DNA from 4 places in the Vibrio sp. C8 genome. Region 2 is predicted to be linked to each of the others. Evidence: predicted binding sites of a transcription regulator. Region 2 holds the regulator's gene; each other region holds the start of a gene.
The links. Region 2 encodes PurR, which represses purine synthesis genes. Its sites were predicted from a motif close to TNANGNAAACGTTTNCNTNA; they were not measured.
Positions count from the first base shown of each region.

Region 1: the regulator PurR is predicted to act here: its motif matches at 2,751-2,770, upstream of ACRQQK_RS03335 (NCS2 family permease).
Region 3: the regulator PurR is predicted to act here: its motif matches at 2,559-2,578, upstream of folD (bifunctional methylenetetrahydrofolate dehydrogenase/methenyltetrahydrofolate cyclohydrolase FolD).
Region 4: the regulator PurR is predicted to act here: its motif matches at 2,057-2,076, upstream of ACRQQK_RS15265 (uracil-xanthine permease family protein).

Region 1 covers NZ_JBPAOE010000005.1:66,939-71,901, forward strand. The annotation lists gene frsA (esterase FrsA) at 1-782, opposite strand, end outside; gene gpt (xanthine phosphoribosyltransferase) at 914-1,378, opposite strand; gene ACRQQK_RS03335 (NCS2 family permease) at 1,440-2,729, opposite strand; gene ACRQQK_RS03340 (TRAP transporter large permease) at 2,995-4,314, opposite strand; gene ACRQQK_RS03345 (TRAP transporter small permease subunit) at 4,304-4,921, opposite strand.
Region 2 covers NZ_JBPAOE010000011.1:378,447-383,409, reverse strand. The annotation lists gene elyC (envelope biogenesis factor ElyC) at 1-325, shown strand, start outside; gene torD (molecular chaperone TorD) at 471-1,118, shown strand; gene purR (HTH-type transcriptional repressor PurR) at 1,399-2,406, shown strand; cyclic di-GMP riboswitch class I at 2,584-2,682, shown strand; gene ACRQQK_RS07760 (TfoX/Sxy family DNA transformation protein) at 2,796-3,383, shown strand; gene ACRQQK_RS07755 (TVP38/TMEM64 family protein) at 3,561-4,244, shown strand; gene ACRQQK_RS07750 (DUF7577 domain-containing protein) at 4,246-4,557, shown strand; gene ACRQQK_RS07745 (alpha/beta fold hydrolase) at 4,565-4,963, opposite strand, start outside.
Region 3 covers NZ_JBPAOE010000006.1:25,374-30,336, forward strand. The annotation lists gene minC (septum site-determining protein MinC) at 1-97, opposite strand, end outside; gene ACRQQK_RS03740 (YcgL domain-containing protein) at 289-570, shown strand; gene ACRQQK_RS03745 (lytic murein transglycosylase) at 591-1,562, shown strand; gene folD (bifunctional methylenetetrahydrofolate dehydrogenase/methenyltetrahydrofolate cyclohydrolase FolD) at 1,632-2,492, opposite strand; tRNA gene ACRQQK_RS03755 (tRNA-Arg) at 2,693-2,769, shown strand; gene ACRQQK_RS03760 (DMT family transporter) at 2,865-3,785, opposite strand; gene ACRQQK_RS03765 (LysE family translocator) at 3,767-4,387, opposite strand; gene ACRQQK_RS03770 (bifunctional GNAT family N-acetyltransferase/carbon-nitrogen hydrolase family protein) at 4,572-4,963, opposite strand, start outside.
Region 4 covers NZ_JBPAOE010000033.1:215,053-220,015, forward strand. The annotation lists gene recG (ATP-dependent DNA helicase RecG) at 1-2,017, shown strand, start outside; gene ACRQQK_RS15265 (uracil-xanthine permease family protein) at 2,239-3,642, shown strand; gene envZ (two-component system sensor histidine kinase EnvZ) at 3,716-4,963, opposite strand, start outside.

The DNA of each region.
Region 1 (4,963 bases), on a different contig from region 2:
CAAGGGATATCTCCCAGTTGGTTGATCACAGCTTGGTGCAGACAAGAAGTATCTTCAGTGAGTGGCCACTGGGAACTGTGACCGATAGAAGGCATATCTATGGTCAACATCGCGATATCGTGCTTTGCCAGATAATCACGGAACAAACGCCACATATCGGTCTGTAAGCTATCCAACCCTGCACTCACTATCACTACTGGATGAGGTTTATCAGTGTTGGTCAGATGTAAGTAACCAGAAAACTTTTTATTTTGATAAGTGAAATCCAGTTGCTTGACGATGTATTTGGTTAACTTGGCTGCTTCAGAATAGGCCTTATTGGCCAACACTTGAGCTTGCAGCGCTAAATTGTCATTTCTCAGGTGCGGATAACCAGCAATACTAAAGCAAAGAGAAGCTTTGAAGAGTTCTTCCGCTGCATCGTCTCCCTCTAATACAGAAGCGGTTTTCTGATGCTGCATACCAAGACGCGTCCACTCAAATGTCCAGTTGCCGTTGTGATACCCCATGACAGTATCAAGCCAATCGTCATCAGTGCGAGAGTGTGTAGAGGATGCAATACGAGATAGCACTTCCTCTTGTTCGATAGGATTAACACCTTGCCACACCCATTGCAGACGACGCACATTGCGATACCAAGAGTATTTTTCTTGTTGCTTCTTCTGCTGTAAAAACTCCATATTACTAGGCATGTATTGAGTCAGTGCTGATGTTTCTTTCGCTTGCTTACGCTTTACAAACAACGTTTCTGACAAATTAGTATTTTTATCTTCTTCAGACATAACCCAGTCTCGCTCAACGAACCATCTATTGGGTTCATATAGTAATAAAAAAAATGACCCATGAAAGGGTCATCTTTGAGTAAATGCTATTTTTTAAGCAAAAGCCATGTTTAAACAACAGCAATGTAGGTTTATTTACGCTTACGATTTACTGGCTCAACAAAAGACAATTGCATATCCCAAGGTTGTTCAATCCAAGTATCTTGTTCGATATCTACGACATACTCATCAACCAAGTCTTTACCTGCTGGTTTAGCACATACAGTTACGAACTTAGCTTTTGGATACATTTCACGAATTTTACGTGCTGTGTCGCCGCTATCAACCAAATCATCAATGATCAGGAAGCCTTCTCCGTCATGCTCTGGTGCTTTTAGTACACTCATATCACGCTGATGATCGTGGTCGTAGCTAGAGATACATACTGTATCTACATAGCGAATACCCAGTTCACGAGCGAGAATAGCTGCTGGTACTAAACCACCGCGGCTAACACCTAGGATACCTTTCCATTGTTCTGCAGGCATTTGACGCTCAGCGAGTTCACGACAATAGTTCTGCATATTGTCCCAAGTGATAACGAATTTTTTGCTCATTGTAATAAACCTAAATTAAAACATGTGAAGCGCAGTGTAGTTCACTGCGCCTATTAAATACTTAAGCGAAAATCAATTTAGCTAGGAAAATAGCTGTCATAAACCAAACGCTAACTGAAATCTCACGGCCTTTACCGCTCAATACCTTGATCGCTGTGTAAGAGATGAAACCAAGTACAATGCCTTCAGCAATTGAGTAAGTCAGAGGCATTAATAAACAGGTCACAACAACAGGTGCTGCTTCTGATAAATCACGCCAATCAACACTTATAAGTCCAGACATCATCAAGATAGCAACGTAGAACAAAGCGCCCGCTGTTGCATAAGCTGGAATCATCCCTGCTAATGGCGAGAAGAATAATGCAAGAAGGAACAAAATGCCAACCACAACTGCAGTTAAACCTGTACGTCCACCTTCTGCCACACCCGCTGTACTCTCTACATAAGAAGTCGTGTTCGAAGTACCCAGTAGTGCACCAATAGACGTTGCTGTTGAGTCTGCTAGCAATGCTTTGTTTAAGCGAGGAATCTTGCCATCTTTACCGATAAGGTTTGCTTTAGTAGCAACGCCCACCAATGTACCTGCCGTATCAAACAGGTCAACAAACAAGAATGCAAAAATGACTGAAATCATACCGATTTCAAATACACCGGAGAAATCTAATTGTAGGAAAGTAGGAGCAATACTTGGTGGGGTAGACATAACGCCATGCCATTGAACATCACCAAAAATCAAACCTAAACCTGTAGTAAGTAGAATTGCAATCATTACCGCGCCTTTTACGCCACGGTTAACCAGACCGATAGTCAGGAAGAAGCTTACTGCAGCCAATACTGGAGAAAGACTAGTGAAATCGCCAACAGAGACAAGTGTCGCTGGGTTGTCTACTACGATTTTTGCATTTTGTAGTGCAATAAAAGCAAGAAACAAACCGATACCCGCAGATATACCCGTTCTCAGAGCCATTGGAATTGAGTTGATGATCCACTCACGAATCTTAAATAGGCTCAAAATAATGAAAAGTACACCAGAGCAGAATACTGCTGCTAGAGCCACTTGCCATGTATAACCCATACCGAGAACAACGGAATAGGTAAAGAATGCGTTCAAACCCATACCTGGAGCTTGCGCAATTGGGTAGTTAGCAACTAAGCCCATAATGAAACAGCCAATAGCCGCAGCTAAACAGGTCGCTACAAAAACTGCGCCCTTATCCATACCTGTTGAAGATAAAATGGCAGGGTTCACAAAAATAATGTAAGCCATTGTCAGGAACGTAGTTACCCCTGCAATGGTCTCAGTACGCACGTTTGTGCGGTTTTCACTGAGTTTAAATAGCCTTTCCAGCATGATCGAGTCCTAATAAAGGTAAAAAGTAAACGGTTGCGTAAACGATTGGGCGCAGATTATAAAGACATCAGATCACAAATTCCAGACCGAATTTATTTTGATTTCAAAACAACTGATGAAAGATTATGCAAGTAAAATCATAGATGGGTGGGCTATTTTACTCATGAACACTGTTTTCATGGATATAAAGTAGCGTTTTTGCAAATGCTCTACCTTTGAATATTCATCTTAGGTAGAGCATGAAAACTAGATTAATGTGGAGTTATCAAGCCATCACTTTATTAGGTAGCCAAGTGACGATGTCTGGAAATACCATACAGATGATAAGCACCAACAATTGAACCAATATAAACGGCGTAACTGACTTATACAGATCCATCATTGTTACGCCTTTTGGTGCTATCCCTTTCAAATAGAACAGAGCAAAGCCATAAGGTGGAGTCTGCACAGCAATGACAATATTTAAAATCATCAATACGCCAAACCAAATAGGATCATAGCCAAGAGCAACGGCTACTGGTGTGAATATAGGTGCACACATCAGTACAATGATGAACTCATCGATAATGAACCCTAAAAGCAACATGATAACTTGAAACATCATAATGATAACGATGGGTGGTAAATCAAGATTACGAGTAAACCCTGACACCATTCCCTGTATTCCCATCAGTAAATGGAAATTACTGAATACAGAAGCGCCTAATATTATCCACATAGCAACGCTGACTAACATCGCAGTTTGCATACCTGATTTCATTAGAATTTCAGGTTTAAAACGCTTAAACAGTATAGATAGCAGAATGGCACCAGCCACGCCTAACGCACCGGACTCGGTGGGTGTTGCAATGCCTGCAATAATACTTCCCAAAACCACAACAATCAGAGCAAACGAAGAAGCCCCATCACGAATGGTTTTAAATAACTGATAGCCTTTTGGAATTTCAATGTCGTTGTCAGAATCAAATGGGGCACGTTCCGGCTTAATTTTACAGCTGATTACGACATACGTAATCAATAAAACAATCGTAATTAATGCAGGCACCATAGCGCCAAGAAACATTTTCCCCACTGAGTTTTGAGTCGCCGAGGCAAACATAATCATTGGAATACTTGGGGGAATCAATATGCCCAAAGAACCACCAGCCATAATGACACCGAGAGCCAGTTTTTTATCATAACCGCGGTCAAGCATAGGTTTTAAAGCAATACTACTGGACGTCATAATGCCCGCGCCAATAATTCCGACCATAGCGCCGATCATTGAGCACACACCAATAACACTAATTGCAAGAGAACCTCGCACACGGCCGATCATCAGTTGGCTGGCATTAAACATTGCGTCGCCAATTCCCGAACGAGTTAGGATTTGTCCCATATAGATATAGAGAGGGATAGCAAGAAGTATGAAGTTAAAAAAGGTACTCTCAACCGTCGTCGGAATAATATTAAAAAGTGCCTCCCCCCAAACTAAGTAGCCGACACCCATAGCGATCCCGCCTAGAGCTAGACCGACCTGAGCTCCGAGAGCAAATGCAGCTAAAATACAGCCCAAAAGGACTAGGGTTAACATCTCAATTCCCATTTGTGCTCTCCTTGTCAAAAACGGAATTCAATTGGTCGCTATCAACCTTAAAAGGCTGCTCTTCCAACGCTATATGTTGGTGAACTTCACCATTCAGTTCGCGGCCTTTGATCAAAAAGAACAAGTTAGAAATTAACTCTGTTGAATACTGGAGAATAAAAATCACAGATGAAACGCTAATCATCAACCAGAAATGATGCATTGCTGGCGCCCATTCACTCTGTGTTTTATAGCCGAATTGCAAACTCTCAAAAAACATCTCAAGACATACTTTTGCCATGACAGTCAAAAAACCGATCGCAATCACTCCGGTAAACAGATCAAAAATACGACGCGTTTTTTCAGAGACTTTAGCGTGAAAGATATCCACGTTGATATGCGCTTCTTTCTGTTGAGCGTATGCTCCACCTAACGCAGAAATATATCCAAATAAGAACAATGACGTGTCATAGCTCCAGATTGTCGGTTTACCTAAGATGTAGCGGGCAAATACTTCGTAAAAAACAATCGCCGCTAACACAGGAAGTAAATAAGAGACCGAGCGTCCAATTAAGCCGACAATGTACTTTATGAACTGACAATACTTCAGTAAGAGGACTTCCATCATACAATTTATCCCTAAAAAAACAGGTGAACCCCTCTCGAAGTC
Region 2 (4,963 bases):
GTTGTTGGAAACAGCAAAAGATACATGGGAAGAAGCAAGACAAGCCGCAGCTTTCGTGCAAAACAGAAAGCTCGTATTGGTTACTTCGGCTAGCCACATGGAAAGAGCAATTAAAGAATTTGAATCGGCTGGCTTAAACCCAATACCGGCACCAACTAACTTCCTAGCGCAAGTCAATATTGCCCAACCTTGGGAAAAGTACACGCCAAAAGCGCGTTATCTGGAACAAACCGAGCGATTCTGGCATGAGACTCTTGGTCAACTTTGGCAGAATCTTCGTGACTATGTCGCCGGTTATGACGAAACAGCAACACAGAACCAATAACCAATCATTCACTCCAATTAAGACCCGCCTAGCGCGGGTTTTTATTTATATCCAAAGCACAATCTTCGAACAATTTAATCAGTAAATTTCATATAAAGCGCAATTATTGCTTAGACTTAGAAAAAGGCTGAATCGGAGTTAAGCGATGAAAGAAATTAAAGCATTCAATGACAAACGTGCTGAGATTTACTGGTGGCTTTCAGGGCTGTTTACTCATGAGCTCACCTCACAAGATTTAGAACGGTATGATTCACCAGAAATTCATAACTTCCTAGCAGGCCTTGGTGAGAATGCGCATTTAGCAGCACCTAGCCAAAAGTTCATTTCTGTCCTCGACTGGCTTCTCAAGCAACAGGATGCCCAAGTTCAAATTGCCAACAGCTTTTTTCATCTATTTTCAAAGTGTGATGAAAACTCTGCACTACCCTATGCGTCACTCTATCTTGATAAATCTAAATATGTTGGCGAGACACCAGAGCAAGCAATTGCTCAGCTCATGGAACAAAATGGGGTTCACGTACAAAAGCAACCAGATGAATCCTATGACCATCTTTCTATCGAATTGGATTTTCTTGGTCACCTGATTATTCGTTCAAACGAATTAGAGAAAGAACCGCATATGGAAAAAGCGCTTCAGTTCCAAGCAGACTATATCCGTAATCATTTACTGAGTTGGGTGCCGGAATTTTCTCTTCATTGTTCAAGTGTGGATAAATTAGGGTTTTATTCATCAATATCCGTATTATTAGTTGCTTTCTTGCAACTCGATTTACAATACCTTACTGGCAACTGATTCTCATCAATAGCGCAATTTAGGCAATGAATTGTGACTACAGTTAAGTTTGCGCCTATGATTTGTCGTTGCGAGCTAACCGTTTGCGGTTTAAACTCAACAGCAAAATATGATGAATCATTATTTAAAACGCAAACCGCTGTTTCAAAGCGGTTTTTGTGTTTTAGTGACTTTAGGCTAGAAGCTATTCAACTTCGCCGCTGCTGAATCTGGCCAGTAATCGGGTTTGTTTGACCTAATAAAATTTAGCTAAAATCAGCAGTCAAAACAGGACAAATCTATGGCTACGATTAAAGATGTTGCTCGCTTAGCAGGCGTATCAACCACAACCGTATCACACGTAATAAACAAAACTCGCTTTGTTGCTGAAGCAACTCAAGAGAAAGTTCTCGAAGCAGTAAAAGAGCTAAACTACGCACCAAGTGCAGTAGCACGTAGTTTGAAATGTAACACTACACGTACTATCGGTATGTTGGTGACACAATCGACCAACCTATTCTTCTCTGAAGTTATAGACGGTGTAGAAAGCTACTGTTACCGCCAAGGGTACACGCTAATTCTGTGTAACACGGGTGGTATTTACGAGAAGCAAAGAGACTACATTCGAATGCTGGCAGAAAAACGTGTTGATGGCATTTTGGTGATGTGCTCTGACTTAACTCAAGAACTGTCAGAAATGCTTGAATCACATGCTGACATTCCAAAAGTTATTATGGATTGGGGCCCTGAAGCGTCTAAAGCTGACAAGATTATCGACAACTCTGAACTGGGTGGTTACTTAGCAACTAAGTACCTCATCGACAGAGGCCACAAAGACATCGCTTGTCTCAGCGGTCATTTGAACAAACTGGCTTGTCAGGAGCGTATTGCTGGCTTCCGTCGCGCGATGACAGAAGCCAATTTAGAAGTGAATGACAACTGGATTCTAGAAGGCAACTTTGAATGTGACACTGCGGTTCTAGCCGCAGATAAGATCATTGCTATGGATAAGATGCCAACCGCGGTGTTCTGCTTTAACGACACAATGGCACTGGGTCTAATGTCACGTTTGCAGCAGAAAGGGGTACGCGTACCGGATGATATCTCTGTGATTGGCTACGACAACATTGAGTTAGCAGAGTACTTCTCTCCACCACTGACAACTATCCACCAACCGAAACGTCGTGTGGGTAAAAACGCCTTCGAAATCCTGCTAGAACGCATTAAAGACAAAGAACACGAACGTCGTATCTTTGAAATGCATCCAGAAATTGTTGAACGCGATACAGTAAAAGATCTGACAAAATAATAAGTTACTCTCAATATGGCCCTAGAACTTCCTTGGGCTTAAGAGATATCTCTCGCAGATTTTTTTATTGGTAATAAAAATAGCAAACATAAGGTTAATTTTTTGAACTAGAATCACATTTAGTGCATATAAATGTGATTCTAATTCAAGTTTTTGATTATTATTTTCACTGTAGTGTCACGCACAGGGCAAACCTTCTGAAAGGATGGGACGCAAAGCCTCCGGCCTAAACCAAACAATGTTCAATCATTACTGGTAGGTAGCGGGGTTGCCGATGGCAAAAATCTATACATGAGTTGACTATTGATTGACATACTCCATGTAATTTTTTGCTATTCTCTCGGACCTGAATTTGGTGGCGTATTAGTTAATACACCGAGACTAACAGCATGGATAAACCAGTACTAAAAGACTCAATGCGACTTTTTGAGCAACTAGGATGTGTGAAATCACGTTCTATGTTCGGAGGGTTCGGCATTTTCATCGACGACGCAATGTTCGCTCTTGTGGTTAATGACCGCCTGCACATTCGCGCAGATGATCTCTCCTCAATAAATTTCCAACAACAAGGTTATGAACCTTACGTTTATAAAAAACGTGGTTTCCCTGTTGTCACAAAATATTTCGCTTTACCTGAAAATGCTTGGGAAGCCCCAGAGCAGATTATTGATGAGGCGAAACAAGCTTTAGAAGCAGCAAAACAAGAACGTGAAACTCAAGCGAAAGCGAAACCCGATCGCCTTAAGGATCTACCTAACATGCGTTTGGCAACAGAACGTATGCTAAAAAAAGCAGGCATCGATTCTGTTGACATGCTTCAACAAAAAGGCGCACTCGCAGCGTTCAGAGCTGTACAAGAAACTCACACCACCACCGTTGGTTTAGAGTTACTTTGGGCATTAGAAGGTGCAATTGAAGGTAAACACTGGTCGGTGATTCCTCAATCTCGTCGTGACGAGCTAATGCAGAAGCTTTGAGTTAAAAACTCACCCTACTTAAAAAGCACTCTTTACGAGTGCTTTTTGTTTTTCTGAAGCTTTCTGTTTTTAACAAAAGGTGAGTCCAGATTGAAATTAAAAATCGACTTTCCCTTTCTTATAAACCATAGATGAAGGACATTTAATAATAATGAGCCGACTATTTGGGAGTAATAGATGAGTCGTAAACTGATACTGGGTTTAATTTTGGTCGCTGTGATTGTTTTTCTCGGTATTGAATTTAGTCAATATTTGACTCTTGAGAATGCAAAAGCACAACATGCAAACCTTTCTCACTACATAGAGCAAAACCTTCTCTACTCAGCGCTAATATATTTTGTTGCCTATGTGCTTATTACAGCTTTTTCCATTCCCGGCGCAGCGGTTGTCACTCTACTCGGAGCCGCTTTGTTTGGTTTTTGGTTTAGCCTTGCCTTAGTCTCTTTTGCAAGCACCATAGGGGCAACACTGGCTTTTCTTAGTAGCCGTTACTTACTTAGAAATTGGGTTCAACAACGTTTCAGTGACAAGCTTAACGCGATAAATGGGGGTATGAAAAAAGATGGTGCTTTCTACCTATTTACACTAAGACTCATTCCCGTGTTCCCTTTCTTCCTTATCAACCTGCTAATGGGGTTAACACCTATTTCCACCGCTCGCTATTACTTAGTGAGTCAGTTGGGTATGCTTCCGGGTACGGCTGTTTACCTTAACGCAGGCACACAACTGGCAGACATAAAGACACTTGCAGGGATCGTTTCACCAACAGTTCTGCTCTCATTCGCCTTATTGGGATTATTCCCTTTAGTTGCAAAATGGTTACTATCTAAACTTCAAAAGAGAGCGGTCACAAGCGAGTAATATGAAAATATTTATCGCTCAGCATCCAGCTGAAGCACATATTGTGTGCGGATTATTACGTCATCAAAACATTCCCTGCGAAGTAAGAGGTGAAACTCTTTTTAGCGTTCGTGGGGAAATTCCTTTTGATGAATCATCTTCACCCTATGTCTGGCTGTTAAACCTCAGCTTTCTAAAACAAGCACAATCCATTGTCCATGACTACTTGCATCCCATAAACGGAAATGAGCCAGAATGGCTTTGTGAGCATTGCGGAGAGAAAAACGAACCACAGTTCGGGTTATGTTGGAACTGCGGCTCAGAGAGCAGTTAGAGAACGATTAAGCTTTCATCGTTACCTGTTTGTTGATGAAGTCGATAGAAACGCGATTAAAAACTTCTGGTTGTTCAATATTGCATACGTGACCGCAATTAGGAATTTCCCAAAGCTCACTTTTTTCATGCAAAGTAACCATATCTTTAACTGGCTGAATAAACATATAGTCACGCTCCCCCATTAAATACAAGGTCGGAATCGGTAACTCTTTGTCACGGAAGCAACGCATCATCGGGTTGATTTCTGCAGTAAGGGTAAACCAGCGCTTAAATTCCTTCTGGCAGAGTTTCTTTGCTTCCCTAACGAATAAATTGCGAGATTGCTTTTGGCTACGCTGCGGCATCACGATGTAAGCAAATAACCGATAGAGCCACATGTAAGGCACAAAGTTTTTACTCATATG
Region 3 (4,963 bases), on a different contig from region 2:
GTTTGAGAAAATCTATAGTGTTGGTGATGTGATTGTCAGAAAGGTGTAAAACTGACAAAGTAAAACTACTACCTTTTAGGTCAGGTGTATTAGACATTGAAACGTTGACCTCATAAACTCTTGGCTAGGCGTTGCCTGAGACTAGGGTTGTCATGTTATATTCAGCGCCCATGCTCAGCAAGTTATCTTGCGGTTAATTAAGTGATTTGGTCGCATTTTTGTCGAATCTTGACCATTTCTAGACAAAACTCGTCATTAGTACGTGTTATTTACAATAAAAGGCTCATCATGCTTTGTTCTATCTACAAAAGTCCTAAGAAAGAAGGCACCTATCTCTATATTCCAAAAAGAGATGATTTCTCACAGATCCCAGAAGCGCTGATGCAAACATTCGGCAAACCGATATTTGTTATGTTGGTTAATCTGGAATCACGCCAATTAGCTCAGGTAAATGTGGAAAAAGTCAAAGCGTCGCTGGATGAACAAGGTTTCTTCTTGCAATTGCCGCCACCACCAGTGAATCTATTAGAACAACATAAAGAAAGAAAAGCTCAGAACAATCCTGAGTGAGAATACTCAAGGAGGCTAGGTTGAGAAAATTATTATCAGTGGTTTTGGGGTTAAGTCTTTCTGCACCCGTATTGTCGAACGAATTGAGTTTCGAACAGTATGTTGAAGGACTGAAACAACAAGCCCGCGAAGAAGGTATTTCAGAGCAGATTCTTCAGTCTGCTTTTACCAACGTAGAATACAAGCCTCGTGCAGTTGTTGCTGACCGTAATCAGCCAGAGAAAAAGAAAACGCTGGATGAATATATTCCAAGTGCTGTGCCGGATTGGAAAGTAAAACAAGCTCGAGCCTTGTATGAAAAACATTACAAAGAGTTGAGCCGCATTGGTGAACAATACGGAGTTCAGCCTCGTTTCATTGTTGCCTTGTGGGGTGTGGAAAGTAATTTCGGTGCCAATATGGGGCGCTTTAGCGTTATTGATGCTTTATCAACTATGGCCTACGAAGGGCGACGCGAAGAGTTCTTCCGAAAAGAGACCATGGCAGCGCTGCAAATTCTTCAGCAAGGTCACATTAAACCTGATGCTATGAAAGGCTCTTGGGCTGGCGCGATGGGGCAATGCCAGTTTATGCCAAGTTCATTCTTATCCTTTGCTGCCGATGGCAACAGTGATGGTAAGAAAGATATTTGGGGCAGTAAGTCAGATGTGTTTGCTTCAACGGCGAATTATCTAAGCCAGTCAGGCTGGGATGACAAATACACTTGGGGTCGCCAAGTCAAAGTGCCTCATGGTTTAGATAAAAACCTCGAAGGCCGTCAGCCAGAGAAAGGCAAATACTTACGTGAGTGGAACGAGCTGGGTATTACTCGTTATGATGGCAAGCCGCTTCCAGCCCTCAGCGATGATATTAAAGCGTGGCTGATTATGCCTGATGACGAAGACGGTCGTACGTATCTGGTTTACAACAACTACAATGTGCTGATGAAATGGAACCGCTCATACTACTTTGCGTTAGCGGTAAGTCATTTGGCGGATAGAATCGTCTACTAGTCTTAATCGATGACATACATTGAAAATAGAAAAGGGCTCTTAGAGCCCTTTTTAGTTCAACGTGATCACTTATTTCTTGGTGTGGAATTGTTCACACGCAATCATAGTATTCTCAATCAAACTTGCTACCGTCATTGGGCCTACGCCACCCGGTACTGGTGTAATGAAGCTTGCATTGCTGCGTGCCACGTCGTACTCAACGTCGCCTACCAGTTTGCCACTCTCTAGACGGTTGATACCGACATCGACCACTACTGCACCTTCTTTGATCCAAGCGCCCGGAATGAAGTTTGGTTTACCTACCGCGACAACTAAGATATCCGCTTGGCGAACATGACCTTCAAGATCTTTGGTGAATCGGTGACAGGTCGTTGTTGTACAACCTGCAAGTAACAGCTCCAGTGTCATTGGGCGGCCAACGATGTTTGATGCGCCAACAACAACGGCATGTTTACCGCGCATAGGGATGTTGTAACGGTCTAAAAGGGTGATGATACCCTTTGGTGTACATGAACGCAGTTTTGGAATGCGTTGAGCCAAACGTCCAACGTTGTATGGGTGGAAACCATCCACGTCTTTTTCTGGGTGAATACGCTCTAGTACGTGGGTTGAATCGATGCCAGCGGGCAGAGGAAGTTGAACAAGAATGCCATCGATCTCTGGGTCTTGGTTAAGCTCGTCAACCAAATCCAATAATTCTGTTTCTGAAGCCGTTGCAGGTAAGTCGTAAGACTTAGAAACAAAGCCCACTTCCTCACAAGCGCGTCGCTTACTGCCAACATAAACTTGTGATGCAGGGTCTTCACCCACAAGCACTACTGCTAGTCCCGGAGCACGTAATCCAGCTTCTGTTCTAGCTTTTACTCGTGCTGCAACTTCAGAACGCACGGTTTTAGAAATAAGTGTTCCATCAATATTTTGAGCAGTCATGACTTTCCTTCACATTTAGAGCGAAAATTTTTGCGCGCATTGTCGCAGAAATTTTGATGAACATCTATAAGCAAACGTTTGCTTTGTTGTGTTTTTCGGCGCTTGTCCGTCGAGTGGTAAATTTTTAGGCATTTAAATCAGAAACTAAGATAAAGCCGTTGATTTACCATCTTTAACTCGTATAATCCTTTCCCTGTAGCGCGCCCTTAGCTCAGCTGGATAGAGCACCTGCCTTCTAAGCAGGTGGTCACAGGTTCGAATCCTGTAGGGCGTGCCATTATTCTAGGCTCTAGCAACTAAACATTGCTGGAGCCTTTTTCATTTCTGCGCTCCATTTCTTATCTCTTCATCATCATTTCTCTTTGTCATTATTCAGCTAAGAGTGATGCCTAAAAAGATCAACATCATTCCCCAAAGATGGTACAGCTGCACATATTCACCAAGAAATAGGGCAGAGAGCATAGCGCCAAACACTGGAATCAAGTGAACGGAAAGGCTGGCTTTTGCTGGGCCAAGCAGTTTCACGCATTGCATGTAAAGCAAGAAAGCACCTATAGAAGGGAAAATGCCGATATAAAGCAAACTCATAATGGAGTGGGCATTCCAAATCGGATATTGGCCTGAAAACACTTCCCATAGATAAAACGGCAGCAGAGCCAGTATCGCCAATATCATTTGCACTGACATCAAACCGAGTCGATTGATGGTCGGAGGTAATTGTTTAAGACCGATGGTGTATATCGCCCAACAAACCATAGCTAAGAAGATAATAAAGTCACCATGGTTGATGTTGAGTGCGAGAAGGTTGTTCCAGTCGCCAGCACTGACGATCGTCAGTATGCCGCATAGGGAAAGAGTAATCCCTAGACACAGTCGCCAAGTTATCGCGAGGCCAAAAAAAAGAGCGCCAAAGATGCTTATCAGAATAGGAATAAAGGCGTTCAATAAGGTGCCATTGGTTGCTGGTGTCGATTGCAAACCAAGATAGATAAAAGAGTTAAACGCGGCAAAGCCTGTAATTGAAGTGACTAGTGTTAAACGCCACTGCTCGATGTAGAGCTTCCATTCTTTAAGAATGAATTTATAAGAAAAAGGCAGCAATAAGATGCTTGCCAGAACCCAACGGCTGAATGAAAGGGTTACTGGCGGAATTTCATCGCGAACCGCACGACCGACAATAAAATTGCCCGCCCAGAAAAGCGGTGGCAGCAGGAAGAAAAACACGATCACCGCTCGCGATTCAGAAAGTTTTCTGACTCCCGTATTTAAACGATCTAACTCAAAAATAGCCATATACCGACACCCATCATCAACGTTCCCGAAATACGGTTCATTAGCTTCACGTTTTGAGTTTTTCCAAGTGCGCGTTTCAGGCCTTTACCGCCAGTTGCGTATAGCGTCATACACACAAACTCGGACACAAGAATAATGGATACCAGAAAAATGAGTTGCGGCGTCAGACTGATGGATTGGTCGATAAATGGTGGTAACAAAGAGATCATAAAAGCCCACCCCTTAGGGTTAGCAATAGCGGTAATAAAACCTTGAGCGGTTAGTTCCCAGTTGCTGCCTTTGTATGATTCTTCACTATCAACATTTAATGCAAGTTTGCCTCTTGAAAGCCACATTTGCACGCCGAGGTAAAAAAGATAGCAAGCACCGATAGATTTGAAGACGGTGAATAGCCAAGGGTAGGTAAGCATGACCGCTGCAATACCCACAACCGCTGAAACCGCGACAACAGCTACCCCTACCAATTCTCCTGCCATCATCCAAAGCGTACGCTTGTAACCGATGGTCATACCCAAAGTGAGTGCAAGTGTCATACACATACCCGGGGTGATAGAAACGAAGAAAAAAGTAGGAATAAACATTCCTAACAACGCGGTATTCATAGAGATATCCATATCTTGAAAGTAGGAGAACAACAATAAGCGTAGAGCGTATGACGATCAATATTTGTTTGATGTGGTTCGCAGAAAAATTAGGCTTAAATTGAGATTCAAACAAAAACGCACAGCAAAAAAACGCACAGTAGTTACTGTGCGCTTCGAAGTTCTAATGAGCAGTATTCACTGACTAGGACTTGGGTTGTGTGAATCCGCCGTAGAGATCCATTCTGCGATGGCGAAGATTAGTAACCGAACCTTCGGTATTCAGCTGCTTAAGCTTATCTAAATCGACATCAGCAAAGATGATCATCTCGGTATTGGGGCTGGCTTCCGTGATTGTCGCATCGTGAGGGAAATAGACGTCAGATGGAGAAAATACTGCAGATTGTGCGTATTGAATATCGACGTTATCCACGCGTGGTAAGTTACCGACACTTCCTCCAATGGCCACGTAGCACTCATTCTCTATTGCCCTAGCTTGTGAGCACAGACGAACCCGTTGATAGCCGTTTTTGGTATCAGTCCAGAAGGGAACAAAGATAATTTGCACATCTTGTTCTGCCATCATTCTGCCCAGTT
Region 4 (4,963 bases), on a different contig from region 2:
CGAAAAACTGGAGAAAGTTGGGCTTATAACCGTACAGGATTTGCTGTTCCACCTGCCGTTGCGTTATGAAGACCGCACTCGAATCTACCCGATTGTAAAGCTGCATCCTGGCCTTTGGGCGGCGGTGCAAGGTAAAGTGATGGCGGTCGATATTACCTTTGGCCGTCGTAAAATGCTGACAGTAAAAATCAGCGACGGAAACGGCACGTTGACTCTGCGCTTCTTCAACTTTACCGCAGGGATTAAAAACAACTTTACCGAAGGTAAGTTAGTACACGCTTACGGCGAAATTAAGCGTGGCAATACAGGGTTGGAAATCATCCACCCTGAATACAAGTTCTATTTCCCAGAGCAAAAACCCGATGTTGAAGCAAACCTGACGCCAGTCTACCCAACCACTGAAGGTCTGCGTCAGCTCACTCTACGTAGCCTGACTGATCAGGCGCTATCTCTACTTGATAAAGCAGCAGTGCAAGAACTGCTTCCATCCGGTTTATACGATCATCAAATCACCCTGTCTCAGGCGCTGCATACCATTCATCGCCCACCATCTGATATTGATTTAAGCTTGTTTGATGATGGTCGCCATCCAGCGCAAATCCGTTTAATTATGGAAGAACTACTAGCACAGAACCTTTCAATGCTAGCGGTTCGCAGTAAAGGACAGCAAGATGTTGCCCTTCCTCTTAAAGCCTCAGACACGCTGAAAAATCAATTGTTGGCTCAATTACCTTTTTCACCAACCAATGCCCAAACTCGCGTGGTTAACGAAATCGAAGCTGATCTTGCGAAACCTCACCCTATGATGCGTTTAGTCCAAGGGGATGTAGGTTCAGGTAAAACACTGGTTGCGGCACTGGCAGCAGCCAGAGCGATTGAAAATGGCTACCAAGTTGCCTTGATGGCACCAACAGAATTGTTAGCAGAACAGCACTCCATTAACTTCAGCCAGTGGTTTGAAGCAATGGGTATCAAGGTTGGCTGGTTAGCGGGCAAACTCAAAGGCAAAGCCAAGGAAACCGAGCTCGCGCGTATTGCCAGTGGCGAAGTAAAAATGGTAGTGGGTACTCACGCACTGTTTCAAGAACACGTGGTATTCGATCATTTAGCCTTAGTCATCATTGATGAACAACACCGTTTTGGTGTCCACCAGCGTTTGGAACTACGCGAAAAAGGCGCCAAGCAAGGTGCGTATCCGCATCAATTGATCATGACAGCAACCCCTATTCCTCGAACGCTGGCGATGACTGCGTATGCGGATTTGGAAACCTCAATTATCGATGAATTACCACCGGGCAGAACGCCAATTCAAACCGTCGCAATTCCGGATACCAAACGCGATGACATCGTTGAGCGCGTGCGTAATGCTTGTCTGAATGAGGGCAAGCAAGCTTATTGGGTATGTACTCTGATTGATGAATCAGAAGTCTTGGAAGCGCAAGCCGCAGCAGACACTGCGGAAGAACTGCAACGCAAACTGCCTGATGTCAAAATCGGTTTAGTTCACGGCAGAATGAAACCGGCCGAGAAACAACAAGTCATGCAGGCATTCAAAAATAATGAGCTACATCTTCTAGTCGCCACCACAGTTATTGAAGTGGGTGTCGATGTTCCCAATTCAAGCTTGATGATCATCGAAAACCCAGAGAGACTTGGTTTAGCCCAGCTCCATCAGCTGCGTGGTCGTGTTGGCCGAGGCTCTGTTGCCAGTCATTGTGTACTTCTGTACCACGCGCCGCTTTCAAAAACAGCGCAAAAACGCTTAGGAGTGCTACGCGAAAGTAACGATGGATTTGTTATCGCGCAACGAGATTTGGAAATTCGTGGTCCCGGAGAGCTACTCGGTACCAAGCAAACTGGTTTGGCGGACTTCAAAATTGCAGACTTAGTGCGAGATCAACGCTTAATTCCTGAAGTTCAACGCATAGCTCGTCATATTCACGATAACTACCCGAAAAATGCAACCGCGATTATTGATCGTTGGCTTGGCGAACGAGACGTTTACGCGAAAGCTTAAACCTTGAATTGATTCGTTATATTTTCCTTTGCACCAACTTAAAGCAAACGTTTGCCTTTTGCATTAATTACTCTATAATCGCCGCAAAATTTAGCCTTATATTTTTTAAGACTAATTTCCAGAGCGGAATCTGATTAACAGCAATCACAGACAACCATTCTGCTCCACAAGCAATGCCCATTCAGCGCATTTTTGTGTACGACTCAATTAGGAAAATAAAAATGACAACCGAAAACGCGGCTCGTAAGTCCGATCTTGTCTATCAACTCAATGACAGACCACCTTTGCCACACACTTTATTCGCTGCTCTTCAGCACCTGCTCGCTATGTTTGTAGCTGTTATCACGCCATCCCTTATTATTTGCCAAAGTTTGGGCGTGCCTGCTGCAGAAACTAACACCATCATCAGCATGTCACTGTTTGCCTCAGGTGTATCTTCTTTCATTCAAATTCGAACCATTGGTCCTATCGGCTCTGGCTTGTTATCCATTCAAGGCACCAGCTTTAACTTCTTAGGTCCAATCATTGGTGCAGGCTTAGCGCTTAAAGCTGGCGGCGCAGATATTCAAACTATGATGGCCGCTATTTTCGGTACCATCCTTGTTGCTTCCTCTGCTGAAATTCTGCTTTCTCGTGTATTGGAATTCGCTCAGCGCGTTATCACTCCGCTGGTATCAGGCATTGTGGTTACATTGATCGGTTTGACTCTGATTCAAGTAGGCTTAGTCTCAATGGGTGGTGGTTACGCAGCGATGGGTGACGGCACTTTTGGTAGCCTAGATAAGCTTGCACTAGCGGGAACGGTTCTTGCAATCATCGTTCTGCTTAACCGCGCTCGCAACCCATACATTCGCGTAGCGTCTATTGTGATTGCGATGATTGTTGGCCTAGCATTGGCTTATTTCATGGGTATGGTCGATGCCAGCAAAGTCAGTGAAACAGCACTTATCGCTCTGCCTGTACCAATGCAATATGGCTTAAGTTTCGACTGGTCGCTGTTTATTCCATTGATGCTGATTTTCCTAATCACGGCATTGGAAGCGATCGGTGATATTACCGCTACATCTGAAGTTTCTGGTGAACCAGTGAAAGGTCCGGTTTACATGAAGCGTATCAAAGGTGGCGTATTGGCAGATGGTCTCAACTCTGCAATTGCTGCGGTCTTCAACAGCTTCCCGAACTCAACCTTTAGTCAGAACAATGGTGTGATTCTACTGACTGGCGTAGCTAGCCGTTACGTAGGGTACTTTATTGCTGGTATGTTAGTGCTGTTAGGTTTGTTCCCAGGTGTGGCGAGCTTTGTACAGCTGATTCCAGAACCGGTATTAGGCGGAGCAACCATCGTGATGTTCGGTACTATCGCAGCTGCGGGTATTCGCATCATCGCTCGTGTAGATTTAGATCGCCGAGCCATTCTGATCATGGCTCTGTCATTTTCTATGGGGCTTGGCATTGCTCAGAAGCCAGAAATTCTGCAATTTATGCCTGATTTTGTGAAAAGCATTTTCTCGACAGGTGTTGCCGCTGGCGGTATCACAGCAATTCTGTTGAATCTTCTGCTGCCAGAAACGAAACAAGCAAGAAAAGAGCAGCCAGAACAAGAGCTAGAACAAGCTTTAGATTAGTAGTCTGTAATCTTGAAAAAAGAGAAAGGCTCGTGTTCATGCGAGCCTTTTTCTTTCATATTCAGTTAATTCGTTACTTAGTTGGAAAACTGATCTGAGCGCGTAAGCCGCCTTCACTGCGATTACTCACTGCAACTGAGCCACTGTGCTGACTGATAATACGTTTAACAATGGCTAACCCCAAACCAGTGCCTTCACTACCTCGAGCGGTATCACCACGAGTAAAAGGTTCAAACACCTTATTGACCTGACTTGGTTCAATACCGGGACCATTGTCCTCGACGCACACCCACACCATACTGTTGTCCGCAGTAACCCCCGAGCTCACTCTCACCCAACCATTGCCGTAACGAACTGCATTCACCACAAGGTTGCTTATAGCACGCTTAATTGCAATGGGGTTACCAAACGCATTTGCTTTGCCTTTGTGCAGTTCAACTTCGATTTGAACTTCGTATCCGCCTTCAGAGCTAGCCACGTCCTGCGCAATATCATTCACGTTGACGACTTCGAAGGTCTGCTTATTCACTGGTTTTAAATAATCCATAAACTGGCTGATGATCTCATTGCACTCTTCGGTGTCACTGATGATCCCTTCTGCCAGATAGCTGTCTTCTGGTGACATCATTTCAGTGGCAAGACGAATACGAGTTAGCGGTGTACGTAAGTCATGACTAATACCCGCCATCAACAAGGCTCTGTCTTCTTCTAAAGCCTGAATGCCTTTTGACATCTGATTGAATGCTCGCGTTACTGAGCGAATTTCAGAAGCGCCTCTTTCAGGTAATGGCGGAGGAACTTCTCCGCGACCAACAGATTGCGCCACTTTTTCCAAAGCGATTAGCGGCCTGTTCTGCATACGGATAAACAACCAGCCGCCAAAAATAATCATCAAAGCCATGATAATGCTGTTGCGAAAAAGAGGCGAAAAATCCTTTTCACGTAATTCCGATAGAGGAATGCGAAGTAATTGTCCCGGTATCGCCTCGATTTTCATCCACAAAATATAGCTCTCTGCACCGGACATCATACGCACTTCTGTTGGCGAGCCGAGTTCCGAACTCATATCTTCGCTCATCAGATCAATACTCACTGCATGCTCAAATTCACTGGCAATCGGGCTGTCTTCAGGATGAATCGTCACACCAAGCTGTTCGAGAACACGGCGACGTAAAAGTGCATCCATTGGCACGCCCGTATCTTGATTGACGGTATCATCAAGCATCAGGTTGATTTCATGACTGAGGATTTTGTTGAACTGCTTTAAGCTTGGCATCAACGCGTAATTAAAAACGGCGTAATAAGAATAAACCTGACTAGC